4 regions of the Rhodococcus sp. NPDC055024 genome follow, and region 4 is predicted to be linked to each of the others. Evidence: riboswitches for the same ligand, from Rfam matches in the RefSeq annotation. Region 4 holds a riboswitch; each other region holds the start of a gene.
What was found. A riboswitch is a leader RNA that binds a small molecule or an ion and turns the genes downstream of it on or off. The one in region 4 is predicted to bind S-adenosylmethionine.

Region 1 (7,583 bases), on a different contig from region 4:
ACCGTCGTTGCCGACAAACGAATCGATTTTCTCGGCAACCTGCTGCGGCGTACCCACAATCGGTCCACGCTCGAACTGGTCGATCACAACCTCGCGCAGATTCAACTTCTTGCTTTCCGCGACCGCGCGCAGTTTTGCCACGGTCGCGAAACGATCCTGGTGAATGAAGGCGCGCCCCTGGATGATCGGCGGAGCTTCGGGGTCCGGTGCGATATCGGGTAGGGGCCCTTCGGGGTCGTACTTCGACAGATCGAGATTCCAGATCTGTTCGAGCAGAACCAAAGCGGTCTGGCCGGTGACCTGCTGGTCGCGAATCTCTCGGTACTTCTCGATCGCATCTGCCTCCGAGGTGCCGAGAACAAAACTCGCCGACGGCAGGATCTTGATGTCACCCGGGTCGCGTCCGGCCGCGACGGCACGTGCTTTGATATCGCGATAGAAATCGGCCGCCTCGGGCAATTGACCATACGGTGAGAAGATCGCGTCGGCATTGCCGGCAGCAAAATCGCGCCCCTGCGGCGACACCCCGGCCTGCAGAATAACCGGGCGCCCTTGTGGACTGCGCGGAACTGTGAATCGGCCGTTCACATCGAAATGTGATCCGTGGAAAGCGAATTCACCGGCATCTGGTCGCGAGAGAAAGCGTCCCGATGCCTTGTCAGCAACGATGTCGTCGTTGCGCCACGAATCCCACAGCTCACGCACCAGCGCTACCGTCTCCTCCGCACGCTCGTATCGTTGCGCACGATCCAGGTATCCACCGCGACGAAAGTTCTGGCCGGTGAATGCGTCGAACGAGGTGACGACGTTCCAGGCGGCACGACCTCCGGACAACTGATCGAGCGTCGCAAATTGGCGGGCCAGTTCGTACGGCTCGTTGAACGTGGCGTTGATGGTGCCGGCCAAACCGAGGTGTTCGGTTACTGCCGCCAACGATGCAAGCACGGTGAAGGTGTCCGGCCTGCCGATGATGTCCTGATCGAATATCTGTCCTGCACGTTCACGAAGAGCAAGACCTTCGGCGAGGAAGAAGAAGTCGAACTTCCCACGCTCGGCGGTTCGAGCGGTGTGCTCGAAGGATTCGAACTCGATCTGACTGCCCGCCTGCGGATCCCACCATGCAGTGTGATGGTTGACGCCGCCGAGGTAGGCACCCAGGATGACCTGCTTACGCTGCTGAGAACTCATGAAAGTGTATTCCTCGTCTGTCAGGCGGCCGGAGTGCCGGCGGCGTAGCGGTTGGGAACGTCGATGGACAGACCAAGCAGTCCGCGAAGATTCGTCTGTGGGTATTCGGTGCGGAATACGCTGCGCCGCTGCAATTCCGGAACCAGCTCGCCGGCGATCGCGTCGAGGTCGTCCACGACGACGCCCGGTCGCAACCGGAAGCCGTCGATTCCCAACTGTTGCCACCGGAGCAGAAGATCTGTCAACTCGGCCGCGGTACCGGTGAAGGTCAGCGCGTCCGAACGGTATTCGGTACCAACCTGCGCGTCGAGTCGAGCGAGCCGTTGCTTTCCGGTTTCTTCCGGCGTATCGAAGAAGACGACGATGTCGGTGAAGACCCGAAGTGGTTCGCCGGCGCGCTGCACGTGTTCTTCGGCTGCTCGCACCTCACCCAGGATTGCCGTAACCTGCCCGTCGTCGAATGGCGTCACGAACACCAGGTCAGCCGTGCGCGCTGCCAGTTCGTACGCCACGCGCTGATGCGCCAATGCGGTCACGACTGGATGCCCCTGCGGCGGGCGCGGAGTCACCGACGGTCCACGGACCGACAAATACTTTCCCTCGAAGTCGATGTAGTGCAACTTGTCTCGGTCGATGAATCGGCGCTGCTCCACGTCGCGGATCTCGGCGTCGTCCTCCCAGCTGTCCCAGAGTCGCCGGATGACGTCAGCGGCCTCCGCAGCTTCGTCGAACAGATCACGTACGAAGTCCGGGAGGACACCTGAAACGATCGACTGACGCTCGGCATCGGTGAGCGCTGGGATATCGCGTCGCCCGAACTGTGCCGCCTCGGATTCCGAGGCCGACACCTTCACCTGCCATCCGGCGCGACCGCGCGAGGTGTAGTCCAGCGTGGCAACGGCTTTGGACACGTGGAACGGTTCGGTGTGAATGGTGGTGATGGTCGGGATCAACCCGATGTTGCTCGTGATCGGTGCCAGTCGGGCGGCCACGAGATGTGCGTCGAGCCGAGCGCGCACCCGGTCAACCGCGTCGTCGACAGGCTCGAGTGGGTTGGCTGGCACCGAGAGACTGTCCTCGATGGTGACGAAATCGAGCAGACCACGCTCGGCGGTCGTCACCACGTCAGTCCAATACGACGCGCTGAACAGCTCACTCGGGCGCGAGTGCGGCTCTCGCCAGGCCGCTGGGTGCCAACCGGCACCGTCCAGCGCTACGGCGAGATGCAACGGAGCAAGATGAGAAGAAGGGGTGGAGGTCATCGGCGCATACTCCTGTTCGAGAACTACTCGGGAGCGCACAGTGCCGACCGCAGAAACCGTCAGCACTCGACTGACGGTTCTCGTGGCGACTGCCGCTTGCGACACGCACCGCGCGTATCGCCAGGTGTGATTCCGGGGCACCCCATCGGCATGAAGGGTTGCCGTCCAGCTAGCCGGTCCTTGTTGCTGGAGCTCTGCACCTACCTCGACGGTAGTGAGTACGCGACCGCCCGGCAATCACCCAGAACTGCGCGTGGGTGCCGGAAACCGCCTGCGACCTCAGATGATCGAGCGTGCCGCCTTTTCGCTCTCGAGGATTCGAATGCCGGCAGCACTGAGCCTCCGGGCACCCTCGGCCGCGTCGACGGGCTCACCGACCGTCACGTGCGCACCGAGTGGAACGACCGAATGAACAATTGTCTCGTCGTACACGTGCACCAGATTGCACCCCTGAGCCCCGTCACGACCACGCTGACCACCGACTTCCACGTTCAAGTCCTGGGTGTAACACGTCGACGACGCCACGGAAACCGGAATGCCGGCGAACGTCGCCGTCGTCGAATAGTGCAGGTGCCCGGCAAGAATCGCCCGGACGTCGCTGCCACGCAAGACGTCCGCCAACCGGGACTGATCGCGCAACTCCACCAGAACCGCGAGATCCTGAATGCACGGAACAGGCGGATGATGCAGCGCCAGAATTGTTCCGTCGGGCGCCGGCACCGCCAATTCTGCGCGTAGCCAATCCAATTGGCCATCCGTTATCTCACCGTAGTGATGCCCGGGAACCGACGAATCCAGGGTGATCACCCGCAGTCCGTCAAGGTCGTAGACGTTGTCGACGGGATGATCGGTGGCGTCTTCGCCCAACAGCAGAGATCTGAACGTAGGGCGGTCGTCGTGGTTGCCCATCGCCCAGACGACCTGCGCATCGATCTCGGCCGCCACGGGTTCCACGATGGCTTTCAATTCCGCGTATGCGTCGGGGTGCCCCTGGTCGGTCAGGTCGCCGGTGAATATCAGTGCATCCGGGCGTGCGCCCGAGGCCACGATCCCGCGGAGCACTTCCCGCAACCTCGTCGACGCATCCACGGCGTCGTACAGCTGTCCCTGCGCCACCAGATGTGTGTCACTGAGGTGCACCAGAAAATGCTTCGGACGCGGGTACTCGGCATTCCGAACGCTCATCGGTCTCTCGCTTCCGCTTGCCGACGCGTAGGCGCCGGTGCGGCACCTACTGATCGTCGACACTAGTCAACCGACCAACAGTGACTGATCGGGGCACACCCGACGAACACGAAGCGAACTCCCGCGGCGACCCTCGGGATCGAGTAGTTGAAGCTGCGAGTAGTGTGTGGACAGTGTTGTTCCTGACCACTCGGCGTTACGTCGACCTTCGCCTGCAGGCGAGCGCAATGTGTACGCGCTCGCTCTGACCTGACGCGTACCAGGAAACATTTCTTCGAATCTGCCCGGCCTCTGGTGCCGCGCTGCGTTTCGCTCCCTTGATTTTCGAAAGGCATAGTCATGCCCAGCTCCACCTCCACCGGCGTGCCGGAAAAGTCCACGTCCCGTTTTCCGTCCTGGGCGACGGCATTCGGACCGCAGATCGTCGCCGGCCTCGTACTCGGTGTCATCATCGGTCTCGTCGCCCGGGCAATGCCTGATGCGGCCGACGGCAACGTCAACTGGTTGGTCGGCACCGTGCAGACCATCGGTTCGAGTTACGTCAAGCTGCTCACCGTTGCCGTGATCCCGCTGGTGTTCACGGCCATCGTCAGTTCCATCGCCAACCTGCGACAGGTCGCCAATGCAGCTCGCCTGGCCGTGCAGACCTTGCTCTGGTTCGCCATCACCGCGTTCATCGCTGTGATCATCGGCATCATCGTCGGCCTGATCACCGATCCCGGTTCACGGACCGACGTCGCCGCCGAAGCAGCGAAGGAACCCAAGAGCTCCGGCTCGTGGTGGGCGTTCATCACCGGACTGGTTCCGAGCAACTTCCTCGGGCTGGGCGCAAAGACTTCCGTTACCGAAGGTGTAGCGACCACGTCGCTGAGCTTCAACGTCCTGCAGCTGCTCGTCATCGCCGGCGCAATCGGCATTGCTGCGCTCAAGATCGGACCGAAGGCTGCGCCGTTCCTCGAGTTCAACGCATCGCTTCTCGCGATCGTTCAGAAGGTCCTGTGGTGGATCATCCGCCTCGCCCCGATCGGCACCGCCGCGCTGATTGCCAACGCTGTCGCCACCTACGGCTGGGATGCGATCGGCTCGCTGGGCGTCTTCACCGCCGCCATCTACATCGGTCTGGCGATCGTGTTCTTCGTGGTCTACCCCATCCTGATTGCCGCGCACGGCCTCTCGGTCCGAAGCTTCTTCTCCGGCGTCTGGCCTGCGACTCAGCTCGGTTTCGTCTCGCGCTCGTCGATCGGCACCCTGCCTCTGACCGAACGCGTGACAGAACGCAACCTCGGTGTTCCGCGTGAGTACGCCTCGTTCGCCGTTCCGCTCGGTGCCACCACGAAGATGGACGGTTGCGCTGCAATCTATCCCGCAATCGCAGCAATCTTCGTCGCCGGCTTCTACGACGTTCCGCTGACGTTCACCGACTACCTGCTGATCGTCGTCGTTTCGGTCATCGGCTCGGCAGCAACGGCCGGAACAACCGGTGCGACAGTCATGCTCACACTCACGCTCTCCACCCTGGGTCTTCCGCTGGCTGGCGTCGGCCTGCTCCTCGCCGTCGAACCGATCGTCGACATGGGTCGTACCGCAGTCAACGTCACCGGCCAGGCTCTGGTTCCGGTCATCGTTGCAAAGCGTGAGGGCATCCTCGACAAGGAGCGTTTCGACGCTCCCCGCAACGGCGATCCCTTCGCCGAGGAACTAGTCGACGCGTAACCCCTCGCTGAAAACAGCAGCGTCCCCGCACCTGAGCAATACGGTGCGGGGACGCTACTTTTCACCCCAGTTTTCACCCTTGCCGAAATAAACCATTTGGTCGTTATGACCAGTATGCTCAGCCGGCACAGCCCTCCGAAGTGGAAGGGCTGCCCAGTTGAACACGAGGTCACATGAAGCTCCGCCGTCTGGCATTCAGCGTCGCAGGTTGCGCCGCAATCACTCTGGTTGCCGCGCCCGCCGCTCAGGCATCCACGGTTTTCGATTTCCTACCCATCGAGATCGCACGCATGATTCCGACTGGCTCTGCAGACGCAGTCCAGCCGTTCCTTCCCCCGGTCTTCGCACCGCCGGCGCCACCCGCTCCGCAAGCGCCCCAGAACCAGCCGGCGCCGCAGAACACTCCCGCACCGGCGCGGTACTACCAGAACTGCACGGCCGTTCGTAACGCCGGCGCAGCTCCGTTGTACCGGGGCCAGAACGGGTACGCCCCGCATCTCGACCGGGACAACGACGGCATCGCCTGCGAGTGATCCAACGCTCGGGTTGTGGTGCATCCACAACCCGAGCACTGTTGTCGAACCGTCAGACGCCCAATGCCCGGGACAGAGTCGGCCACGCCTTCGGCAGTCGCTCACGCCAATACGCCCACGCATGCGTACCGTTCGGCTCGTAATCCACCTGTGCCGGAATCTTCAACTCCTGCAACCGCGCGTCGAACATCTTGGTGCAGGCGTGGGCGGCAACCTCGATGCCGCCGCCGATCACCAGTCGCTCGAGCAGTTCAGGAGTCTGCAGCGTCTCGTCGGATCCGGGACGACCGTTCGCCGTCGACACGTAGATTTCCTTGCCGCGCAACTTCTCTGCGTTGATCAACGAATCGTGCGCCTCCCACTCCGGGCCTCCTGGCACACCCCAGATGTTGGCCGGATCTCCACTTCGGGAAGATATCGTGGCCTGGACGGCAGTTCGGCCGAGCGGATCCATCGTGGAATAGCAGCCGCTGAAAACCGCGACGCCCCTATACATGTCCGGAAAGCGTTGGGCGAGCATCATTGCGCCCATCGCGCCCATGGAATTGCCGGCGATCGCGTTGATGCCGTTGGTCTCGAGTCGTGCGTCGATCAGCGGTGGCAATTCCTCGGTGATGAAGGTTTCCCACTTGTGCAGTCCCAGCCGCGGATCCGGATTCTCCCAGTCCGAGTACAGGCTCGCGATTCCGCCATTGAGCATCACGACGTTGACGTTCTTGTCGGCGAAGAACGCCGGAGCGCCGCCGATCGTCATCCATCCGCTGCTCTTCTCACCGGCGTCGACACCCTCGAGCATGTACAGCGCTGGGCGTGGAACCGAATTGTCGGCGGGTAGCAAAATCTCGACGCCGACCTCGCGTCGAAGTGCAGGCGACGCCACCGTCAGTCTGACCGCCTGCGGTGCGGTCACCTTCTCCCCGACGATAGCCGGGACGACGATGTCGTCGCGCAGGTCCGGTTTGGGGCCCGGATCCTCCTGAAGTGGTCCCGGGATCGTCGACCCCGAGCTCACGCTTCCCTCGACACTGCCCAGACTTCCCGAGCTTCCCGAACTACCCGAGCTTCCGGAACTCGGCGCTGCCGTCGACAGTCCGCCCAACTGCAAAGAAAGTGCACAGACGGCCAAACACACCGCACCTGTGCGCGCAGATCGGATCCACGCACGCCGCTCAGTCCTCATGAAACTCCCAAACCAGTCAAAGATGTTTCCGTGAACATACCGTGCAGTTCGGACTTTCTTGGACAAACGACCACGACAAGATCTGTCGGACGCCGCCACTAGGCTGGCCCCGTGCAACCGGACTCAGTCAAGGCCCTCGACCTCGACCGAATTCGCGCTGTCGTCGGCACGACAACCTACGACCGCGGACTTACCTACCTTCGGCAGAATGCGGTCGTATCCATCAGCTGGAACGACACCCCGGATACCTTGACCGGCGCCGTGGCGGGGACCGCGCGGGAGCCGTACGCCTGCACGATTTCGACAAGTCGCAGCGCGACCGGTACAGCCACATTCGCGCGTGGCCTCTGCACGTGTCCGGTGCGGATGAACTGTAAACACGTGGCCGCGTTGGTACTCGCAGCGGTGGCCGAGGCAAACACGACGCCACGACAACTCGGGTGGGACGGTGCGCTCGAAGAGTTGCTCCGACCAGACCCCCACGACCGCACTACTCGTGGACTCGGCATTCAATTCACCACT
Region 2 (7,583 bases), on a different contig from region 4:
ATGTGATCGTGTACTTCAGCGGAAGGGTCGCCCCAGCACCGACATTGTTGACCTTGAGGATCGCGGTGTTCGAATCTCCCGGAATCATCCCGGTTTTGCCGAGTTGGCTGAAGTTCAGTGTTGTGGTCAGCTCGGGTTGCGTTGTGGTGTTCAAGTTCAGATTGATCGACCCGGTCGTGATGTTGCCCGAGGTTGCCGTGGCGGAGGATGTCCATGCGGCGAGTGTGGTCACGCCACCGACACCCAGCACCATCCCCAAAGCGAGCAGCGCGCGAAAGCGAGTGCTGGTCAACAGGTGACGAATCCGATGGGCCGGACGGTCAGGGCGCGAGGGCATCGTGCTGGCCTTTCTCGATCTGGGCGGAGTCTGTGGGCGCGAAAGTTGCAGGGTCAGGAGCCAATCGGGCTCGAGCACGCTCCTTCCGGCCATCACGGATGCCGCTGATCATCATGTAGGCCGCGTACAGCAGTAGTGCCGTCACGACTATCACCACGATCACGGTGCGCTGCTCTCCGGTGAGCCAAGTGTTGACGTAGCCGAGATACGGAAGGCTGTACCAGACCTTTCCCCGGATCTGTACTGGCCGTACTTCCTTCTCGTCAGGCTCACCGTTCGCGTCGCCTTGGGTGATGAAAGTTCGTTCACCCTTCTGGTTTTCACTTGTGGCGATGATCCGGTGCGTGACGACGGTCGGCTGACCCGATTCCAGCTGGTACGTAATAGGTGTACCGATCCCCAGTTCGGACGGATCGACAGGTTTGACGACTACCAGTGATCCAGGGTTGTACGTCGGGCGCATCGAACCGGTCAGAATCGTGAAGCGCTGCGCTCCCGCGAAGAAGGGGACGACGATGGTTGCGACGATGACTGCCGAAATTGCCAGCAGCAGTGTCCAACTGACGATCGAGGTGATCCACCAGAGCGGGCCGGTATGTTCGCGCTTCGTGGAGTGCTTTGTCATACCGGACCTGCCTGGAACGTCAAGGTAGCGGTGTTTGTTGCTCCGGAGACCGACTGAGTTCCTACTGTGAGCCGTAAACACAGGACGTAAGTTGCGTTCGAGGCCAGCGGACTCGGCATGTACGCCGGCGAAACCGGGTATTGCAGCGATGCGTTCATCGAACCCGATATCAGGGGGGTGACTGCCGGGGCCGCTGTGTTCACTCCAGCCGGGCAGGCGCCTTCGTTGGCGACTCCGTATGTGGTCAGGGTGAATTCGGTCAGTAGTGTCGTCGCCTGCATTCGCCATTGCAAGGGGTCGGTTCCCGAGTTTTTGACTGTCAGCGGCGCTTGCACCGTATTACCAGGAACTACCAGAGTCGTTCCGGTCGTCAGCGTTGACAATGGGTACGCCGCACTGGTTCCGGTAGAGGTACCAACCGTGAGGTTGACGCTGGCGGCAGTTGCCGTGCCGCCATTCGCGCTCGCCGAATCGGACCACAGCGCGAGCGACTGCTGCGACGATGCGAACACCGCTACAGCAGCCACCGCGACTGCGATCGCTCCCCAGACCTTTTTCCTCATGAAATTACGGGGCCGGTGTCAGTGCTGTCTGAGTGACGACCAGCTTCAGTGCCGACAAGTTCAGCGACTGGTTCTGCGCGACCTGGTTGGCCACATCGGTGAAGTTGAGACGGACCCCGACGTGGACGACGGTATTGTTCTGCACCTTGGTGATCTGGGAGATCGGGTTGCCACCTGCATCCTTGATCGTGGTAACCGGTTGCACCGCCGCGGCAAGTTCGGCGCTGTTGGCACCTGGAACGATTCCGGCTGTGTCGGCGGTCAGAACAGCGGCGAGGCGATCTCCGACTGCAGTCACCGTGACGTCGCAGGTGTATTCGATGCTCTCAGTGGTGACGATGCGGTAGGCCGAGATATTGGTGATCGCGGTCTTCGTCGGGTTGAGGGAGTTCCAACCGCCGCCAACCGGTGCGCAAGCGCTCAGGTCGAGTGCGCCGGACGTGACGGGTCCGCCGCCACTGACGTCGGCCGAATCGCTCCACACTGCGAGCGAGCCCGCTCCACCGAGGAGGAGGGCACCGGCCGCCGCAGCAGCGATCGCACCCTTGGTCTGCTTCTTCATGAAAATCTCATTTCATGTCTGGGACCCGAAATGGGTCGTTCAGACATGAGTATCAGCCACGGCAAACGATTCGTTACTACTTTTCCAAAATTTCTTTTTCGACTGTGATCCACATTGTCCGGGGAATTGAAAGTGGCTCTGACCTGCGGATAACTATCAGTATGTAATTTTGGTGCGAAGAAAACCGTTTGTTTGTCCAGTTGGACAAACGGGACGAGTCGGATCCTGGCAAACTCGCTGTTTTTACCAGTTAATTACCAACTTTCCATTCTTTTGACAATTCCTTCAATTGTTTGCGTTGCTACGGAATGGATCGGTTGTCATTCCGACCAAATCTGCGACCGACTCGAGGACGATGGTCGGGCGGTACGGGTAGAGCTCCACCGACGCGCGGGTCGAGATTCCGGTCATCACCAGAATCGTCTGCAGTCCGGCTTCGAGGCCGCAGACGATGTCGGTGTCCATGCGGTCGCCGATCATCAACGTGTTGGCTGAATGAGCGCCGATGGACCGCAGGGCGGACCGCATCATCAAGGCGTTGGGCTTGCCGACGTAGTAGGGATCGCGTCCGGTTGCCTTGGTGATGAGAGCGGCGACCGAGCCTGTGGCCGGGAGAGAGCCGTCGCGCGACGGTCCGGTGGCGTCGGGGTTGGTGGCGATGAACCGCGATCCACGCTCGACCAGGCGAATGGCCGTGGTGATCGCCTCGAAGGAGTACGTGCGCGTCTCGCCGAGGACGACGTAGTCGGGGTCGCTGTCCGTCAGGACGTAGCCGATGTCGTGCAGTGCAGTGGTCAGGCCCGATTCACCGACCACGTAGGCGCTGCCGCCCGGACGCTGGTTGGCCAGGAAGGTCGCGGTAGCGAGCGCTGACGTCCAGATCGACTTCTCCGGGATGTCGAGTCCCGAATTGAGGAGGCGTGCTCGCAGGTCACGCGGGGTGCGGATGGAGTTGTTGGTGAGCACCATGTACGGAATGTCGTTCGACGCCAGTTCTGCCAGGAACGTGTCTGCTCCGGGTATCAAGTGCTCCTCGTGGACGAGAACCCCGTCCATGTCCATGAGGTAGGTCCAACCGGTCTGATCGTCTGTTCTGGTCATATCTCCAGTATGTGCGGGTGCCGCCCGATGTGGGCGGTCAAGCGAGAAGACGCCACAAGCCGATCAGGCCGACGACGACAATCGTGTATCGCAGTGCAGTGGGGGACAGGCGTCGTCCGTAGCGGGCGCCGAGAACGCCGCCACCGAGTGAGCCGACAGCGATCAAACCTGCTGCTGCCCAATTGATCTGGTCGAAGGCCAGGGTGATGTACATTCCGGCCGCGACGATGTTGACGAGCAGTGAGAGCAGGTTCTTCGCGCCGTTCATGCGCTGGAGGGTTTCCGGGAGGATGGCACCCATCACACCGATGAGGAGGATGCCCTGCGCGGCGGTGAAGTAGCCGCCGTAGATGCCGACGGCAAAGGTGCCCGCGGTCAGGAGCATCAGCCTCTTGGTGGACAGCGTCGTCTCTTCGGTGGAACGCTTCTTCGCCCACGCCTGGATACGTGGCTGGAGGAGGACAAGTGCGAGAGCCAGGATCAGCAGCACCGGAACGATGGTCTCGAACAGTTTCTCGGGTAGGTGCATGAGCAACCACGAACCAAGGAGTGCGCCGGCGAGCGACGCGGGAATCTGCCACTTCAAACGACCCCACTGCCCGGACAACTCACGCCGGTATCCCCACGTGCCCGAAACCCCGCCGGCGACGAGCCCGACTGCGTTGGACATGGTCGCGGTCACCGGCGGCATGCCGAAGGCGACCAGGGTGGGAAACGTGATCAGCGTTCCACTGCCGACGACGGCATTGATCGCGCCCGCACCGATGCCGGCCAACAAGATGAAGAAAGCGTCGATTCCACTCACTCCGCAGACGGTACGGCAGAGGAAAAGTCAGTCCGGACGGCGGTCCCGGTCTCGATTCGAACACTCCATTGAACACGGCGACCAAGGTTTCGGACACCGTTGAAATCAGTGCGATTTCAACATGAAGCGGCCTTCATTTCCCTTGCGGTGCAGGGAAATACAACATTTGACGACTCGGGAATTCGCGTCTAGTCTTTGCTCACCATCCAGAGCGACCGAGAGACCTGGCTCGTCGACGTCGCAGCAACCCCCCGAGTGATCGGGAGCGGGTGCTACCGCCAGGACCGATGGAAGGCATCACATGGGTTCCACTTCGCACGCTGCGCACAGGCGTCGTCACATCGATCTGTGCCGCACCGCTTCGTGTCACTGTCTCTGACCTCACTGTCACCGACCGAACTGTCGTCGTCTTCGCAACTCGAGTACGCCACCTCGAGAACACAGCTGCGTTCCCATTCCCCGAAAGGTCTATTCGTGATGTCCACTCCGTCAGGTAGTGCGCCGTGAGCGCGCCCACCGATGTCCGCCCCGAAAAGTCGGTGGCCGAGCCGCAACTTCCCGACTCGGAACTTGTCGTTGCTCGCACCTGGCACCCGCTGCGCTGGGTGATCAGCGCGGTCGTGCTGGTATTGCTTGCTCAGTTCATTCACGGACTCGTTGTCAATCCAGGCTGGGACTGGCCGACGTTCGCGCAGTACTTCACCGCGAAATCAGTGCTTGCCGCGTTGTGGATGACGATCAAACTGACCCTGTGGGGGACGATCCTCGGATTCGGTCTCGGTGTTTTCCTCGCACTCGGCCGGTTGTCGAAGAATCCGGTCCTGCAGGTGATCGCCTGGACCTACATCTGGGCCTTCCGCTCGATTCCGCTCATCGTGCAGCTGCTCTTCTGGTTCAACATCACGTACCTGTACCAGACCCTTTCTCTTGGAATACCTTTCGGACCGGAGTTCTTCACCTTCCAGGTCAGCGGTGTGATCGGTGGATTCACTGCAGCAGTCATCGGTTTGGCACTGCACCAGGCCGCGTACTCGGCCGAGATCATCCGCTCCGGAATTATCTCGGTGGATCACGGTCAGATCGAAGCAGCTCACTCGCTCGGTATTCCGCGCAGTCGCCAGTTCTTCAAGATCATTCTCCCGCAGGCGATGCGGGCGATCCTCCCCAATGCCGCCAACGAGGTCATCGGACTCTTCAAGGGAACGTCCATCGTCTCCACCATGGCGATCGCCGAACTGTTCTACCAGGTGCAGGTCATATTCGGCCGCAACGGACGAGTTGTGCCCCTGCTGATGGTCGCCACAATCTGGTACATCATCCTCACGACGTTGCTCTCGATCGGTCAGTACTACGTTGAGCGCCACTACGCACGTGGATCCGCCCGCGCCCTTCCTTTGACTCCGATCCAGAAGGCGCGCAAGAAGTTCGAAGAGATTCGTGATGCGCGTCTCGATATTCCGAGAGGTGCGACCCGGTGACCGCAGAATTGGCCGAAGAGACGGTGTACGCCGTCGAAGCGCGCGGAATCCACAAGTCGTTCGGCACGCTGGAAGTACTTGCCGGCGTTGATCTCCTGGTTCGCAAGGGCGAAGTGACCGTCATTCTCGGACCGTCCGGTTCCGGTAAGTCCACCTTGCTGCGCACCCTCAATCACCTCGAGAAGGTCGACCGCGGGACCGTACGGATCGACGGAGAACTGATCGGATACCGGCGCAAGGGAAATCGACTTCACGAACTGCGTGACCGCGAGATCCTGAAGCAGCGTTCACATATCGGATTCGTGTTCCAGAACTTCAACCTGTTTCCGCACCTGACCGCGCTGGAGAACGTGGTGGAAGCACCGCTCTCGGCCCAGAAACGAGACCGTGACGAGGTCTACCGCGAAGCCCGCGCTCTGCTCGAGCGAGTGGGAGTGGGAGACAAGGCCGACGAGTACCCCCGCCAACTCTCCGGCGGCCAGCAACAGCGCGTAGCGATAGCGCGAGCGTTGGCACTGCGTCCGGCTGTGATTCTCTTCGACGAACCGACGTCGGCGCTCGATCCCGAGTTGGTCGGCGAAGTCCTCGAAGTTCTTGCCCAGCTTGCCCGCGACGGCGCCACCTTGGTGATCGTCACGCACGAGGTCGGATTTGCTCGGGAGGTGGCGGACACCGCGGTCTTCATGGACGGCGGCGTCATCGTCGAACAGGGCCCGCCGTCGCAGGTGATCGACAATCCGGTCCACGAACGGACCAAAGCGTTTCTCTCCCGCGTCCTCTGACGCGACCCAGACTCATTCCCGGAAGGAAAAATTGATGTTCTCCCCATCCCGTCGCGCGACTTTTCTGATCTCGGCTCTTGCCACCGTCGGACTGCTCAGCGCTGCGTGCAGCAGTGCTGACGCCGAGTCCGACGGCGCCCAGGTCACCGCGGCCGCGGGTTACAACCTCACCGCCGACCAGAATCGCATCACCACCGACAAGGTGGATGCCATCGCCGCCGAGGTTCCTCAGGACATTCGTGATCGCGGCACGCTGCGAGTCACCGGTAGCGCGGGTTCCGCTCCGCCGCTTCGCTTCTACGCCGACGACGACACCACCCTCATCGGCTCCGAGACCGACTTCGCCTACCTGATCGGTGACGTTCTCGGTTTGAAGGTCGATCTGCAGACAGCGGACTGGGCACAGAACTTCGTCCGCATCGACTCCGGGGAAGCCGACGCTTTCCTCTCCAACGTGACTGTCACAGAGGAGCGTAAGGAGAAGTACGACTTCGCCACCTACCGACTCGACACCCTCGCCTTCGAAGCGAAGAAGGGCGCCGGGATCTCCATCAAGGAACCCAAGGACGTCGCCGGCAAGAAGATCGCCGTCTCCTCTGGTACCAATCAGGAAGCGCTGCTGGTCAAGTGGAGTGAGCAGAACGTCGCGGCCGGCCTGGCGCCCACCGACATCTCCTACTACCAGAACACCACCGACTACTACCTCCCCTTGCAGTCCGGCCGAATCGACGCCTACTTCGGCCCGAACCCGTCGTCGCAGTTCCACGCCAAGCAGTCGGGTGAAACCGAGGTTGTCGGTGAGTTCTCCGGTGCCGGCGACACTTTGCAAGGACAGATCGCGGTGCTGGTGAAGAAGGACAACGGGTTGATCAAGGCCGTCAACGACGCGATCAACCACACGATCGAGAACGGTACGTACCAGCAGATCCTCGAGCGTTGGAACATCACCAGCGAAGCCGTCGACAAGTCTCTGATCAACCCGCCCGGCCTTCCCAAGACCAAGTGAGCTCTCGTCCATGAGTGAGATTCTCGATGTGATCGTCATCGGCGGAGGACTCGTCGGGTCCTCCGCCGCATGGCGGCTCGCGGCGCGCGGACACAGCGTCGTACAGCTGGAACAGTTCGGGCCGGGGCACAAGCACGGTGCATCGCACGGTACTTCGCGCATCTACCGTCAGGCCTACGACAATCACCTGTACACAGGATTGGCGGCCGACGCGCTGCCACTGTGGCGGGAGTTGGAGTCCACCACGGACATCGGGTTCCTGGAACTGACCGGTGCCGTCGATCACGGTCTGCCGCAGGCAGTGCAGTCCAAGGCGCAGATATT
Region 3 (7,583 bases), on a different contig from region 4:
ATCGGGTCAGGACTGTCCGTATCTGTCTCCGGCGCCGGGCAATTGGTCACTGCATACGCGTTGGGCTCTGTCGTCGGGGCTGTACCGCTGATCGCAGTGACGCGGGGATTGCGACGGCGCGCGGTCCTGGTGTCGGCGATTGTAGGGTTCGGTGTCTTCAATCTGGTGACAGCGCTGTCGTCGAATCTTGTTCTCACCTTGGGTGTTCGGTTCCTGGCGGGCATGGCGGCAGGTGTGGTGTGGGGATTGCTTGCCGGGTACGCGCGCAGGATGGCGCCCCCTCACCTGCAGGGGCGGGCCGTTGCGGTTGCCTCAGTCGGACAGCCGATTGCGTTGGCAATCGGCGTTCCGATGGGGGCGTGGCTCGGGACCTTGGCCGATTGGCGCGTCGTCTTCGCCTTGATGTCGGGTTCGGCGCTACTTCTGGTGGTGTGGATACTCGCAGTGATGCCGGACTTTCCCGGGCAACAAGCGGATCGGCGGCTGTCGGTGCGGAAAGTCCTGGTCTTGCCGGGCGTACGACCGATTCTCCTTGTCGCGTTCTTGTGGATCCTCGCGCACAACATCGTGTACACGTATCTGGCGGCGTTCCTGGATCGCATCGGTTTCGGCGATCGGTTGGGAATCGTCTTGTTCGTGTTCGGACTTTTCGCCTTCGTGGGCATCGGTGTGGTCGGGGTGCTCGTCGACCGGGCGCTGCGAAGTCTCACCGTGTTGAGCTTGGTGGTCTTTGCCGCAGCTTTGACGGCCTTGGGTGTCGGCGGTGACAACTTCGCAGTGATCGCACTCAGCGTTGCAGTATGGGGTGTGGCATTCGGAGGCGCTCCCACTCTCCTTCAGACTGCACTCGCGGAAACGACGGACGACGCGGTGGACACTGCACAATCGGTTTTCGTGACGATCTTCAATTCGGCGATCGCAGCGGGTGGCGTCGTCGGCGGCCTGATCTTGGCGAACAGGGGTGCGGGAGCGTTGCCCTTGGTGGCGCTGATGCTGATCGTGGTCGGTGTTCTTGTGGCCAGTATCCGACAAATCGGACATCGCTTGTGATTCACTTCACGCATGCGGAAGTCATTGTTGGTGGTTGCGTTGGTTGCTGCTTGGTTTGTCGCAGGGGCGATGCCTGCGGGGGCGGCGGATGCGAACTGGTCCGGTGATTACTCGCTCAAGCGCTTCGCCGCGACCAAGACAGGTACAAGTCTGGCCGCCGGCCAATGGGAGCCGGATTTCTCCGATACGTACACGTTCGAGACGGACTGCTCGGGCGGAGTGTGTGTTGCCACTGTGGTGGGCGGGCCGGCTCCCGCCAATCCGACTTTGCCGCAGCCGGCGCAATACACCTGGGACGGAACCAGTTGGGTGCACCCCTATGACTGGGAGTGGGATTGCTACCAAGGTGAGGGTGTGCCCAAGGTGTGGGCGCCGGCACATTCGGACGCGTACTACACACCTCAGCCCGATGGCAGCCTGAAGGGTTCGTGGCGTACCGACATCAAGAGTGGTCCCTGCGAGGGATCGGTGATCATGCACATCGAGGCGTACCCGGTCGGTCGATCTACCGGATCTTTCGGTAGTTGAGAACGATCTTCGGCGCGAGGGTGTTGAAACAAATCTGAGCCCGCGGGAATTGATCGAGCCTTATGCACGTTAATTGAGTCAGTAACGCTCAACTTTCTGCAAGGAGGCTTCGGAATGCCAGCATTCTTCGGGCCCGAGGGTCCCGGTCGCATCGATATTTCCCGGCTCATGAGCAGGGCCACCCAGCAACTCATGGCTGACGCTGCACGCGTAGCGGCTGCTCGCGGTGATTCGGATCTCGATGCACTGCACGTTCTCCGCGTCATGGCGGAGCAGGATCCGGTCCGCACGCTCATGCAGCGCGCCGGAGCCGACCCGAAATCCGTGGTCGACGCCGTCGACCTGCGACTGCCACAAGGCCGTGAGCAGGGTGCATACTCAGCTCCCGCGCTCAGCAGCGCCGTCAAAACTGCTTTACTCGAGGCACATCAACTAGCCCGAGCCCTGGGATCGACGTACATCGACCCCGAACATCTCTTCATCGCACTGGCCGGTGACCCCGATCATGTCCCGGGTCGTCTGCTCGCTTCCGCCGGTATCACGCCGGAGAAGTTGCAGGCCGCAGTTCAGAATCCCGCGGCCGGTCCAGTGGAGGACGAGTCCACCACTCCGACGCTCGACAAGTACGGCGTCGATCTCACCGATCGCGCCCGCAACGGCGGCGTCGACCCGGTGATCGGCCGCGCCGACGAGATCGAACAGACCATCGAAATCCTCTCCCGCCGTACCAAGAACAACCCGGTCCTGGTGGGTGAGGCCGGCGTCGGCAAGACTGCCATCGTCGAAGGGCTGGCCCAGCGCATCGTTGACGGGGACGTCCCGGAATCGTTGGTGGGCAAGAAGATCGTCCAGCTCGAACTGTCGAGCATGGTTTCGGGTACCCGCTACCGCGGTGATTTCGAGGAACGGCTGACCAAGGTGATCGACGAGATCACCGCACACAAGGACGAGCTGATCGTCTTCATCGACGAGATGCACACCATCGCCGGTGCAGGCGGCGGTGCCGAAGGCGCGATGGACGCCGGAAACATCCTCAAGCCCAAGCTTGCTCGCGGTGAACTGCACATCGTCGGCGCCACCACGCTCGACGAATACCGCAAGAACATCGAGAAGGATCCCGCGCTCGAGCGGCGCTTCCAGCCCGTACAGGTCGGAGAGCCGTCGATCGAGGACGCGATCGCCATCTTGAGCGGACTGCGCAGTCGCTACGAGGATCACCACAAGGTGCACTACACCGACGAGGCGATCACCGCTGCGGTGGAACTGTCGGCACGGTACATCGGCGACAGGTTCTTGCCGGACAAGGCAATCGACCTGATCGACCAGGCCGGTGCCAGGCTCCGTTTGAGGACGGCCACCGTAGACACCGCTGCCCTGCAGCAGCGTCTCGAGCAGCTCGAGAGCGACAAGGAAAAAGCCGTCGCCGACGAGTTGTACGAGAAGGCGTCGACCCTGCGTGACGAGATCAACGGCGTCGCAAAGCGTCTCGAGAAGGCAGGATCCTCGGTTCCTTCCGAGGAAACTCCGGACGTGACCGCTCAGCAGATCGCCGAGGTTGTCGCTCGCGCCACGGGTATTCCGGCCAGCCAGATGACTCAGGCAGAGAAGGATCGCCTGCGCCGTCTGGAGGAGGAACTGCACGGTCGTGTCATCGGACAAGATGATGCCGTTCGCGCCATCGCTCGTGCGGTGCGTCGTAGCCGGACAGGTATGAGCGATCCGGATCGCCCCGTCGGAAGCTTCCTGTTCCTCGGGCCTACCGGTGTCGGTAAGACGGAGCTCGCAAAAGCTCTGGCCGCCACACTCTTCGGTGACGAGAACAAGATGCTGCGCTTCGACATGAGTGAGTTCGGGGAACGCCACACGGTCAGCCGATTGGTCGGTGCTCCTCCCGGATACGTCGGCTACGGCGAGGCCGGACAGCTCACGGAGCAAGTGCGTCGTAACCCGTACTCGGTGATCCTTCTCGACGAGATCGAAAAGGCGCACCCGGACGTGTTCAACACCTTGCTCCAGGTGCTCGACGACGGGCGTCTGACCGACGGCCAGGGTCGCACGGTGGACTTCAAGAACACCGTCGTGATCATGACCAGCAACCTCGGCTCCGACATCATCTCGAGCAAATCCGGTGGACTCGGCTTCACCACGGGTGACGCAGAGTCGGCGGAGAAGCCACTGCGCGACCGCGTGATGGCGAGATTGCGCGAATCGATGCGGCCGGAGTTCCTCAACCGCATCGACGAGATCGTGATCTTCCGCAAGCTCGACACCGAGCAACTGCACCGGATCACTGATCTGTTGCTCGACGACAGCCGGAAGCGGTTGCAGTCGAAGGGCATCGACATCGAGTTCACCGCCGACGCAGTGGACTGGATCGCCGAGCACGGGCATCAGCCCGAGTTCGGGGCTCGTCCGTTGCGCCGTTCGATCCAGCGTGTGGTCGACGACAAGATCGCCGACATGCTGCTCGACGATCTCCTCGAAGAGGGTGGCAGCATCACCGTCGCGGTTGACGAGGGTGAGTTGGTGTTCAGCTAGGGGCACAGCCCCCGTGAGCGGTTAGGGAGTCTCTGGGCTCCTTAACCGCTCACAGGCGCGCAGCGCCTAAAATCTCTGCAGCCAGAGCGTCGTTGTGCCGGAAGAACCCTGCATTGGTGCGCGGACGAGGGAACGCCGCCGACCAGTTGTGTCCGGCAACCCACGGCCCGGCAGCGAAGCGGCGAGGATGAGCAGTGTTGTCCTGATGAAGAATTCGTGACGTGCCGTCGACCGCGAGCTTCGCAGCACTGTCGGCAGTGGCACGTAGTTCGACTGCCTCGCCCCGCCCGTGAAGGGTCCGCAGGAGCGAGTCACCGCTCGCGCTGATGGAAGCGACAGGCAAGCGCGCCTCGACGAGGGTGTTCGCGGCCACGATATCGGTGTGCGACGCACTGCGAGCGACAAAGATCCCCGCTCCCGTTGCCGGGTCGATCTCGGTGGAGAACACCGAATCCGGCCCGAGGAACTCGACGATGCCGGCCTCGTTGAGGGCGACCAACTGTTCCAGACGCTCAGGCGGCGGACCACTGGCAATGAAGCTGAAGAACGAATGAAGCCACCCCTCGACGTCCTTGGCGACGGATTCGGCCGGGATTCTGCCGCGCCGCAACAATTCTCCGACAGTCATGTACGTCGACAGCAGTGCTGAGAAGACAGCTGCGTCGGCGCTGAAATACGAGTCCGACCGGCGTGCGACGTCTGCCGAGATGTATTCGGTGATCCGAGATTGGACCTCGGCAAGTCCGTCGTAGCGCTCACCGCCGAGCGGGCGGTTGAGCCGTTCGAGATCGATACGGTCCTCCGGCTTCGGGACCGCGTTCTCGACCAGTTCTTGCAATCGAGGCGATCCCCAAGCCAGCGCGGCGAATTCGGCGTCGAACTCCTCCCAGGTGCCCACCGTCCGGTCCGGGTGCGAGGCGAACAGCTCGTGATAGTGGGCGCCTGCCAGTTCTTTCGACGCCAGGGGCCAGATGTCGTTTCGGAAATCCAAAGGCCCGTCGCCGGGAACAAGATCAGCGGTGAAGAACCGCGGTAGCGGTGGCCGGGCGTCAGCGATCGAGTACGAGATCTTGGAGTGATACGGCACGCCGCGACGAGATCCGGCATACAACAGTGGTTCCCGACCCGAGGGAGCGTAGGTGAGGGCGCCGTCGTCACCGCGTTTGAAAACACCGCCGCGGCTCTCGGCGAGCAGAACCATCCAGTCGATGAAAGCCAACCCGAGTCCGGCGATCAATACCGGCTCGCCTGCTGGAATGACATCGGCGTCGAGGTCGGCGGTGTATCCCGGACCCACATAGGTCAACCCGTGTTCGGACGCGAACCCGCTCAGTGCGGATTCGCGCGGGGCAGCCAACGCATCCGGGTGCCCCTGTGCAAGAAGGACGGCCGTCGCCTCTATGACAACGCCGTCGTCCAGATGAACATTCTGTACTTCGCCCACGTTCACGATGTCGACCACGGATCGTCGATGAACCCGAACATCGACGTGCGCTGGTGCAGAGTCGACCGCGGTCTGGAACACCCAGTTCAGGTATCGGCTTTGCAGTGACCTCGATGCAAACGACGACGGCGTGACGGTCGGCACTTCTGCCGTGATTTCGGGGAAGTGGGCAAGCTCAGCCGAGTTCTCGGCGACCCATTCCGCGAGCGTCGGACCCGGCAGTACCGGACCGGTGACTGCGGTGGTCTCGTCGGTGAACATGGTGACGTCTGCGGTTGTCGAATTCATCCACAGGAGCGGCGCTTGGTTGCCTCTCCAAATACGGCCGGCACCTGCCGGATACGGGTCGACGACATGAATGTCGATCGGTGTGGGATCGGCGTTCACCGATTCGTGAGCGAGGATCCGCTCGAGTACGCCGGTACCGCGGGGTCCACCGCCCACGATCACGATGACAGTTGCTGTCCCCACTGAGGTACGGGGTCGTTCGCCGGGCACGAGTCCTCCATCGGACCTGGCAGAAAGCACCCGCACCTCAGCTGAGGGGGTTGCTGCGACGTCACGGAGCCAGGACTCTCGATCGCTCTGGATGGTTAGTCCAGCTTATCTTCGGAGAATCGTGAGGCAAGGAATTCCGGACATCAGATCAGCGTGAATCAAACAGTTGTCAATCGGTCTCCCGAGTCGACAGATCGACGGCTACCTTTCGGTCTGCGTCGCCGGCAGAATACGGGCTCGAACATCCCCGAAGCCGATTCGTGAACCGCCGATGCCGGGAGCGGTGGCTGAGATGGAGATGGTGTCGCCGTCTTCGAGGAAGGTGCGAGTCGCGGAGCCGACTGCGACGGGTTCTTCGCCGCCCCAAGTCAGTTCGATGAAGGCGCCGCGCTGATCCTTGTCCGGTCCGGAAATGGTTCCGGACGCAAAGAGATCGCCGGTACTGGCCGCGGCGCCGTTGATGGTGGTGTGCGCAAGCATCTGTGCAGGCGACCAGTACATCTGCGCGTAGGGCGGTCGCGAGACGACGTGACCGTTCCATTCGACGGCCAAATCGATGTCCAGCCCCCACTTCTCCTCACCGCGCAGGTAGGAGAGCGGTTCGGGGTCCTGCACCGGAGTGTCGATTCGGGCTGCTTCGAGGGCGAGCAACGGTACGACCCACGGTGAGATGGACGTCGCGAAGCTCTTCCCCAGGTTCGGGCCGAGGGGGACGTACTCCCACGCTTGGATGTCTCGGGCAGTCCAATCGTTCACGACGACAGCGCCGAAGACGTGCTCGGCGAATTCGTCCGGGGTGATGGAATCACCCATCTTCGAGGGAGTTCCGACGATGAACCCCATCTCCGCTTCGATGTCGAGGCGACGCGACGATCCGAAGTCCGGGTTCTCCTGATCGGGTGACTTGCGCTGTCCGCAGGGGCGAATGATATCGGTGCCGGAGACGACGATGGTGCTCGAGCGTCCGTGGTATCCGACGGGAAGGTGCTTCCAGTTCGGCATCAAGGGAGCAGCGTCCGGGCGGAATAGCCTTCCGAGGTTGGTTGCGTGATTCTCCGAGGCGTAGAAGTCGACGTAGTCGGCCACGGCGATGGGCAAGTGAAGTGTCACCGAGTCGACGGAAAATACTGCATCCGAGTCTATTTCACCGGTCACGAGTTCCGAGATCCGGTTTCGCACAGATATCCACTGATCTCGGCCCTGGGCCATGAATGCGTTCAGGGTCGGTTCGGAGAAGACGGAATCACCCAGTGTGGCTGCGAGATCGACCACCGAGTCGGCGACCCGTACACCGATGCGCGGCGACTCTCCCTCGGGGGAGAAGACACCGTACGGCAGATTGTCGAGACCGAACAGTGAGTCGGCGGGAATGTCGATGGTCGTGACGGTCATACGAATGTTCCTTCGGTGTTGTCGGAGCGGACGATCAATCCGAGCCCTTCGAGCTCGGTGAGGGGGTCCGAGATGCTGCACGTACCGAACGAGAGGAATCGGCGACGCACCTCGCCGGCCTCGGCCTCGGTCA
Region 4 (7,583 bases):
TTCCGAGACACCGAGCCCGGATGCCATTTCCGGGAGCAGTCCCATGGCGACGAACTCGGTGGTGCCGATACCGAAACCGCCGAGGGCGAGAGCGAGCATCGCCGGACCTCTGGCGGAACGAACCCCGGGTGTCGAGGCGTCAGAACGGGAGAGGGTAGACGAAGTCACTGATCAATTGTGATCTCACACCTGGTTGAACTTCCAAGTGAGAGCGGGTGAGTTCACTCACGTGAGACCGCGAACACAAATGGGACGCCCGGTTTCCCGGACGTCCCATTCGAAAGGTGAAGCGGTGAATCTACTTCGCGGCCATGGCCTTCTGCAGGTTCACGTCGAGTGCGCCGAGGAACTCCTCGGTGGTCAGGTAGCCCTGATCTCCGCCGACCAGCATCGAGAGGTCCTTGGTCATCTGGCCGCTTTCGACGGTCTTGATGACAACGTCTTCGAGCGCCTGCGCGAAGCCGATGACCTCAGGAGTGCTGTCGAGCTTGCCACGGTGCTCGAGCCCACGGGTCCACGCGAAGATGGACGCGATCGGGTTGGTCGAGGTGGGCTTGCCCTGCTGGTGCTGACGGTAGTGACGCGTCACGGTGCCGTGAGCAGCCTCTGCCTCACAGGTCCGTCCGTCCGGTGTCAGCAGAACCGACGTCATGAGGCCGAGCGAGCCGAAGCCCTGGGCCACGGTGTCGGACTGGACGTCACCGTCGTAGTTCTTGCATGCCCAGACGTAGCCGCCCTCCCACTTGAGTGCGGAAGCGACCATGTCGTCGATGAGGCGGTGCTCGTAGGTCAGACCTGCGGCATCGAACTCAGCCTTGAACTCGGTCTCGTAGATGTGCTGGAAGATGTCCTTGAAGGCACCGTCGTACGCCTTGAGAATGGTGTTCTTGGTGGACAGGTACACCGGGTAGTTCTGCTGCAGACCATAGGTGAGCGACGCGCGAGCGAAGTCACGGATGGAATCGTTGAAGTTGTACTGCCCCTGAACGATGCCGCCATTCTCGGGGAAGTTGACCAGTTCGTGCTCGATCGGTGCGCTGCCGTCCTCGGGTGTGTAGGTGATCATCACCTTGCCGGGGCCGGGGACCTTGAAGTCTGTGGCGCGGTACTGGTCGCCGAATGCGTGACGGCCGATGATGATCGGCTTGGTCCAGCCCGGAACGAGTCGCGGAACGTTGGAGATGATGATCGGTGCGCGGAAGATCGTGCCGCCGAGAATGTTGCGGATCGTTCCGTTCGGGGAACGCCACATCTTCTTGAGACCGAATTCCTCGACACGTGCCTCGTCCGGCGTGATCGTGGCGCATTTGACGCCGACGCCGTGCTTCTGGATCGCGTGCGCTGCGTCGATGGTGACCTGGTCGTCGGTCTCGTCGCGGTACTCGATACCGAGGTCGTAGTACTCGAGGTTCACATCGAGATACGGATGGATCAACTTGTCTTTGATGAACTGCCAGATAATGCGCGTCATCTCATCGCCGTCGAGTTCGACGACGGTGCCCTCAACCTTGATTTTGGACATGGGTGCTTCGCGTCCTCCTAGGAAGTTTCCCTGGTTACACGGTTGCGGTCACACTTTGTGAGTGGGTCCGCGAACGGTTCGATTATCAAACCTAGACGGTGTGGACTGATCTCGGGAGATGAGTCCCAAACAAGACAAGCGTACTGCTAACCCGTGAGGCCGCAACCGGCAGGTCCACTCACCGGTCTCTACTCACGAGTAACTTTTGCCTGCTAGTGGGCTACGTCGCTCTGCCGCGCGTGCGGTTGCGGCTCACATTTCGCCCCGTGTCAGGACTGCGCTCACTTCCCGGTAGAATCCGACTTGGTCATGAGTGCCAGCGTCAAGCCCCGGCTCGCTGGACGGCAACCCTCCAACCGCGGTGGGGTGCCCCGGGTGATGACCAGGTTTCCCGACGTGGATCTGCTCGCGCAGTTCCACCGCAATTCGGGTGACAAGCGCGGGTCCGACAGGGACGGACCCCAGACCGGGCCGAGCCCCACGGAGGTATTTCAGTATGTGTCGCACTTGTAGATAGACCCCAGCACGGGGCGGCGATCATTCGCCCCCGTCCGACATCTATCCGTCAGACCACTGGAGTGAACAAATCATGACCGACAACACAGCCGACGCCGCAGCAGCTTCGGATCCGACCGCGAACTGGTCGTTCGAGACCAAGCAGGTGCACGCCGGGCAAACAGCGGACACCGCCACCCATGCGCGCGCTCTGCCGATCTACCAGACCACCAGCTACGTCTTCGACAGCACCGATCACGCTGCCGCACTGTTCGGCCTGGCCGAGCCGGGCAACATCTACACGCGAATCATGAATCCGACGCAGGACGCCGTCGAGCAGCGGATCGCCGCCCTGGAAGGCGGAGTCGCCGCACTCCTCCTGTCCTCGGGTCAGGCTGCCGAGACCATCGCGATCCTCAACATCGCCGAGGCCGGCGATCACATCGTCTCGAGCCCGTACCTGTACGGCGGCACGTACAACCTGCTGCATTACACACTTCGTAAGCTGGGCATCGAAGTCACGTTCGTCGAAGATCCCGACGATATCGACCAGTGGCGCGAAGCCATTCGCCCGAACACGAAGGCGTTCTACGGCGAAACGATCGCCAATCCCAAGAACCACATCCTCGATCTACCCGGCATCTCGTCGCTGGCCCACGAGAACGGTCTTCCGTTGATCGTGGACAACACCGTGGCGACGCCGTACCTGCTACGCCCACTCGAACACGGCGCCGACATCGTCGTTCACTCCGCCACGAAATACCTTGGCGGACACGGCACCGCGATCGCCGGCGTCATCGTCGACGGTGGCACCTTCGACTGGACGCAGGGTCGCCACACGAACTTCACGACGCCTGATCCCAGCTATCACGGCGTCACCTTCGCGGACCTGGGTGCACCGGCGTTTGCACTGAAGGCGCGCGTCCAACTGCTGCGCGATCTCGGCTCCGCCGTGGCGCCGTTCAACGCGTTCCTCATCGCGCAGGGCATCGAGACCTTGAGCCTGCGCATCGAGCGCCACGTATCCAATGCACAGAAGGTCGCCGAATTCCTCGACGGCCACGGCGAGGTGGCCTCCGTCTCCTACGCGGGACTCCCCTCCTCACCCTGGTTCGAACGTGGAAAGCAGCTGACGCCCAAGGGAACCGGCGCCATCGTAACCTTCGAGCTGCCCGGCGGGATCGATGCGGGCAAGAAATTCGTCAACGCCCTGACGCTGCACAGCCACGTCGCCAACATCGGTGACGTTCGCTCACTCGTCATCCACCCCGCGTCGACGACGCACTCGCAGCTCACCCCCGAAGAGCAGCTCGCTTCGGGTGTCACGCCCGGACTGGTCCGCCTCGCGGTCGGCATCGAGGGAATCGACGACATCCTCGCCGATCTCACCGTCGGCCTGGCTGCGGTGGCAAACTCGTGACCGTGAACGAATTGGAGCCCAGGATCGACCTCCTGCCCCCAGCCGACGGTCAGGTGGGGTTCGTCGACATCGGCGCCCTGGAACTCGAAAGCGGCGCGGTACTCCCATCCGTTTCGCTCGCCGTTCAGCGCTGGGGTGAGCTGTCCCCGAACCGCGACAACGTCGTACTCGTCGAGCACGCACTGACCGGAGACTCGCACGTCACCGGTCCGATCTCCGCGAATCAGCCCTCCCCCGGCTGGTGGAACGGAATGGTCGGCCCCGGCGAACCGATCGACACCGGGGAATGGTGCGTCGTCGCAACCAATGTCCTCGGTGGTTGTCGCGGCACGACCGGTCCCAGTTCACTGGCCGACGACGGCAAGCCGTGGGGCAGTCGCTTCCCGGAAATTTCCATCCGGGATCAGATCGCGGCGGAGAAGAAGCTCGTCGATCTCCTCGGGATCGACCAGTTGGCCTCGGTGGTCGGTGGATCCATGGGCGGCATGCGCACCCTCGAATGGGCAGTTACCTACCCGGACAGCATTCGCTCCGCGTTGGTTCTCGCAACCGGTTCACGGGCCACCGCAGATCAGATCGGCACCCAGACGACGCAGATCGCTGCCATCGTCTCCGATCCGGATTGGCAGGGCGGTGACTACCACGGAACGGGGCGGGCACCTCGCGCCGGGCTCGGCATCGCTCGTCGCATCGCGCACCTGACGTACCGCACCGAGTCCGAACTGGACGCACGCTTCGAGAACTCCGCCCAGAACGACGAAAACCCGTGGAACGGTGGACGATACGCTGTGCAGAGTTACCTGGAACATCAGGCGGACAAGCTGGTCGACCGCTTCGACCCGAGCACGTACGTCCTCCTGACCGAGGCCATGAACCGGCACGACATCGGCCGTGGACGCGGCGGCGTTGCCGCGGCGTTGGCATCGATCACGGCACCGGTCGTCGTGGGCGGCGTGGATTCGGATCGGCTGTATCCCCTCCGTTTGCAGGAGGAGATCGCCGACGGAATTTCCACCTGCAGCGGCCTCGAGATTCTCAAGTCCAAGGACGGCCACGACGGCTTCCTGACGGAGGCGGACGCCGTCGCCGGACTCCTTCGCCGAACGATGGAGTTCGCACGCACGGCTCGCTGATCCGGGACAGAGCCACATTTTCAGGATTCGTCAATGTCGGGAAAACCACAGCTGATCTGCGGGTTTTCCCGACATTTTCATTGGCGAACGTGAGCCGGCGCGGCTAACATCGGCGAACGTGAATCAGCCATGCTCGACGCGCCTGCAGGCTACGTACATTCCCGAGCACATGTCCTTCGCGTTCTGGGGTGACGCAGACCCGGCAGCGCGACTGTCGACACTGGGGATGCCGAGCGGGTCGCCGGGCGTATGCAGGCTTGCGATCCCGGTCGACGAGTCGATCACAGCAACGGACGTCGAAGCGCAACTGCTCGACCTAACCACCGCGATCGACGCCTTCAACAACCTCGATGCAGGTCGCGGCGACCTCGGACCGTCGCTGCTTGCGTGGAAGCGCGTCATCGAGACCGGCGCGCATGACATTCCAACCGCGGCGCATGCGGCGATCGACCGCGACGACACGAAGATCCGAAGCGCCCGGTCCACGGTGCAGTTGTTCACGGATGCGCGTACAGCCCTGGACAGCCTTCGCCGAGCAAAGATTCAGGCGACTCTGCGCCCGTATCAAATGCAGGGAGTTACCTGGCTGACGGCGCTGTCGGGTTCGGGCGGTGGGATCTTGGCCGACGAGATGGGTTTGGGTAAGACACTGCAAGCGATTTCGATGATCGCGATCCGCGCCGACGACGGTCCGCATCTGGTTGTGTGTCCCACCTCGGTGATCGGAAACTGGCGCCGCGAGATCGAGCGATTCGCTCCGCATCTGCCACTGCATGTTCATCACGGGACTGCTCGCGCGCTTCCCACTCGTATCCCCGCCGGCACCACCGTTCTGACCAGCTACAGCGTCTTGCGTTCCGACGCAGCCCAATTGAGCCCGATCCACTGGAGTTCGGTGATCTTCGACGAGGCGCAGCAGATCAAGAACCCCGCTTCCCTCGCTGCGAAAGCGGCAATGCAGTTGTCGGCCGACGTCAAGGTGGCGATGACCGGCACGCCGGTGGAGAACCGCCTCGAGGAGTTGTGGTCACTCTTTCGCGTTGCCAATCCCGAAGTCCTCGGAACTCGCGCACGTTTTCGTCAACGCTTCGCCGTCCCGATCGAATCCGGTCGATCCGCCACCGCGGCAACCAGGCTTGCCGCGGTCATCGATCCTTTCATTCTGCGCAGAACCAAAGACGCAGTGGCCAAGGATCTTCCACCCAAGCAGTTCTCCACCATCTCGTGCACTCTGACATCGGAACAGGCGCGGATCTATCGGTCGGCAGTCGCCGATGCTTTCGACACCGGATTGGGCACGGGAATTGCCCGACGCGGCAACATCCTTGCGCTGCTGACCACCCTCAAACAGGTATGCAATCACCCCGCGCAGGTGACCGGCGATACGGACGACCTTTACGGAAGATCCGGAAAGCTCGACCGCGCAACGGAAATGATCGCCGAGATCGTCGACGACGGCGATCGCGCGCTGATATTCACGCAGTACCGGACGATGGGCGAGATGCTTTCGCGGCACCTGGGATCCGAATTGGGAATCGGCGCCGTGCCTTTCCTCCACGGCGGCCTGAGCACCGACAAGCGCGACGGGATGGTCGACGCGTTCCAGAACGACGCGGATTCTCCGCCGGTTCTGATCCTGAGCCTGCGCGCCGCCGGCTTCGGACTCAACCTCACCCGCGCAAGTCACGTCGTGCACTACGACCGGTGGTGGAACCCAGCCGTCGAAGATCAGGCAACCGACCGGGCACACCGCATCGGCCAGAAGCGCACCGTCAACGTCCACACCTTGGTGACGGGCGGAACCGTGGAGGATCACATCGCAGCGATGCACGAGTCCAAACGAGCCGTAGCCGATGCCGTTTCCGGCAACGTGGAGGCCGCCCTGGCAGATCTTCCCGACACCGAATTGCGTGAACTTCTCGAACTCGACGGCGCGGTGATCATCTGATGGCCAACGAATTCGGCGTCACCGCTTGGGGTCGGGCGTGGCTGCGCACGGTGGAACGGACAGCGGCATCCGGTCCGAACCCATCCCTGCCGACAGCTCGCACCCTCGCACGCAACGGGTCGGTGGAATTCACCGCGGTCTCATCGGGGACCGTCGTCGCCGAGGTGAGCACCAAAGCAAAAACCTCGTCGGTGACGATTGGTGTCCCACTGTGGACCAAATCCGAAATCGCTGCAGTGAAGAGCCTTCTCCGCTCGGCGGGAAAGGCCAACAGATCCGTCTCCACCGGCGAACTACCGGACAGCGTCGTCACCGAACTACTGTCTCGAAATATCGCAGTAGCCGTTGATCTTTCGGAGTGCACTGCCAGTTGCAACTGCTCAGGTCGACGCTCGCCGTGCGTTCACCATCTCGCCGCAATCTATGCCCTGGCCGGGCGAATCGACGAGGAACCGGTCCTCGCAGTGACGCTGCGAAGCGTACCGGACAAGGCCGGAAAGAAGTCGGCATCCATTCAGTCACCGGAGTGGATCCCCTTGAGCGACATCGACATCCGCTCGTTCTACGGGGACTGACCTTCTCAGTCGGTACCGAGCGGATCGATGGTCAGGGCAAGCGTCGCGATCAACGCTCCCATGACGCCCATCGCCGCGGTGTCGAAAACCCTTCCGCGCACGGCAAGCAACCCCACACGATTCTCGGGAACGAACCACCGCGCGGCAGCACCGATGATGACGGCAACTCCGAAGACGAGAGCGCCGCGGCGCCACCGGTCGGCCAACACGAGAACAACAGCTGCCGCGATCACGGCAAGGACCGCGAGCATGGGCAGATTCTTCTTCGCGAGGCCGACCAGTGAGGACATCGGACTCAGACTCCGGCCAGAACCCGCTCGGCGCGCTCGACCACGTTGGTGATCAGGAACGCGCGGGTCAGCGGTCCGACACCACCGGGGTTGGGTGAGACGAAGCCGGCGACCTCGCTGACGTCGGCTGCGACGTCGCCGCGCAGGCCGTCGTCGGTGCGACTGACGCCGACGTCGAGGACCGCTGCCCCGGGCTTGAC

Region 1: it holds a riboswitch for S-adenosylmethionine, as region 4 does, so the genes downstream of both, ACWF6P_RS30205 (LLM class flavin-dependent oxidoreductase) here and ACWF6P_RS13640 (bifunctional o-acetylhomoserine/o-acetylserine sulfhydrylase) in region 4, are expected to answer to the same signal.
Region 2: it holds a riboswitch for S-adenosylmethionine, as region 4 does, so the genes downstream of both, ACWF6P_RS10930 (putative leader peptide) here and ACWF6P_RS13640 (bifunctional o-acetylhomoserine/o-acetylserine sulfhydrylase) in region 4, are expected to answer to the same signal.
Region 3: it holds a riboswitch for S-adenosylmethionine, as region 4 does, so the genes downstream of both, ACWF6P_RS16410 (FAD/NAD(P)-binding protein) here and ACWF6P_RS13640 (bifunctional o-acetylhomoserine/o-acetylserine sulfhydrylase) in region 4, are expected to answer to the same signal.

What each region holds. Positions count from the first base shown of each region.
Region 1 covers NZ_JBSGVT010000024.1:5,383-12,965, reverse strand. Annotated here, with positions in the region: gene ACWF6P_RS30210 (NtaA/DmoA family FMN-dependent monooxygenase) at 1-1,188, opposite strand, end outside; gene ACWF6P_RS30205 (LLM class flavin-dependent oxidoreductase) at 1,209-2,555, opposite strand; SAM riboswitch class IV at 2,538-2,651, opposite strand; gene ACWF6P_RS30200 (phosphodiesterase) at 2,730-3,635, opposite strand; gene ACWF6P_RS30195 (dicarboxylate/amino acid:cation symporter) at 3,975-5,348, shown strand; gene ACWF6P_RS30190 (excalibur calcium-binding domain-containing protein) at 5,522-5,881, shown strand; gene ACWF6P_RS30185 (alpha/beta hydrolase) at 5,934-7,061, opposite strand; gene ACWF6P_RS30180 (DEAD/DEAH box helicase) at 7,173-7,583, shown strand, end outside.
Region 2 covers NZ_JBSGVT010000004.1:35,325-42,907, forward strand. Annotated here, with positions in the region: gene ACWF6P_RS10900 (SipW-dependent-type signal peptide-containing protein) at 1-337, opposite strand, end outside; gene ACWF6P_RS10905 (signal peptidase I) at 321-962, opposite strand; gene ACWF6P_RS10910 (hypothetical protein) at 959-1,525, opposite strand; gene ACWF6P_RS10915 (alternate-type signal peptide domain-containing protein) at 1,530-2,087, opposite strand; gene ACWF6P_RS10920 (HAD-IIA family hydrolase) at 2,373-3,188, opposite strand; gene ACWF6P_RS10925 (sulfite exporter TauE/SafE family protein) at 3,226-3,993, opposite strand; SAM riboswitch class I at 4,193-4,287, shown strand; gene ACWF6P_RS10930 (putative leader peptide) at 4,295-4,372, shown strand; gene ACWF6P_RS10935 (amino acid ABC transporter permease) at 4,497-5,471, shown strand; gene ACWF6P_RS10940 (amino acid ABC transporter ATP-binding protein) at 5,468-6,253, shown strand; gene ACWF6P_RS10945 (ABC transporter substrate-binding protein) at 6,288-7,259, shown strand; gene ACWF6P_RS10950 (FAD-dependent oxidoreductase) at 7,270-7,583, shown strand, end outside.
Region 3 covers NZ_JBSGVT010000007.1:93,226-100,808, forward strand. Annotated here, with positions in the region: gene ACWF6P_RS16395 (MFS transporter) at 1-1,050, shown strand, start outside; gene ACWF6P_RS16400 (Rv2253 family sensor-like surface protein) at 1,063-1,578, shown strand; gene ACWF6P_RS16405 (ATP-dependent Clp protease ATP-binding subunit) at 1,693-4,116, shown strand; gene ACWF6P_RS16410 (FAD/NAD(P)-binding protein) at 4,166-6,058, opposite strand; SAM riboswitch class I at 6,063-6,156, opposite strand; gene fahA (fumarylacetoacetase) at 6,260-7,450, opposite strand; gene ACWF6P_RS16420 (hypothetical protein) at 7,447-7,583, opposite strand, start outside.
Region 4 covers NZ_JBSGVT010000005.1:164,947-172,529, forward strand. Annotated here, with positions in the region: gene ACWF6P_RS13630 (MFS transporter) at 1-99, opposite strand, end outside; gene ACWF6P_RS13635 (NADP-dependent isocitrate dehydrogenase) at 299-1,522, opposite strand; SAM riboswitch class IV at 1,828-1,968, shown strand; gene ACWF6P_RS13640 (bifunctional o-acetylhomoserine/o-acetylserine sulfhydrylase) at 2,112-3,437, shown strand; gene metX (homoserine O-acetyltransferase MetX) at 3,434-4,570, shown strand; gene ACWF6P_RS13650 (DEAD/DEAH box helicase) at 4,689-6,518, shown strand; gene ACWF6P_RS13655 (hypothetical protein) at 6,518-7,093, shown strand; gene ACWF6P_RS13660 (DUF3017 domain-containing protein) at 7,099-7,383, opposite strand; gene ACWF6P_RS13665 (bifunctional methylenetetrahydrofolate dehydrogenase/methenyltetrahydrofolate cyclohydrolase) at 7,389-7,583, opposite strand, start outside.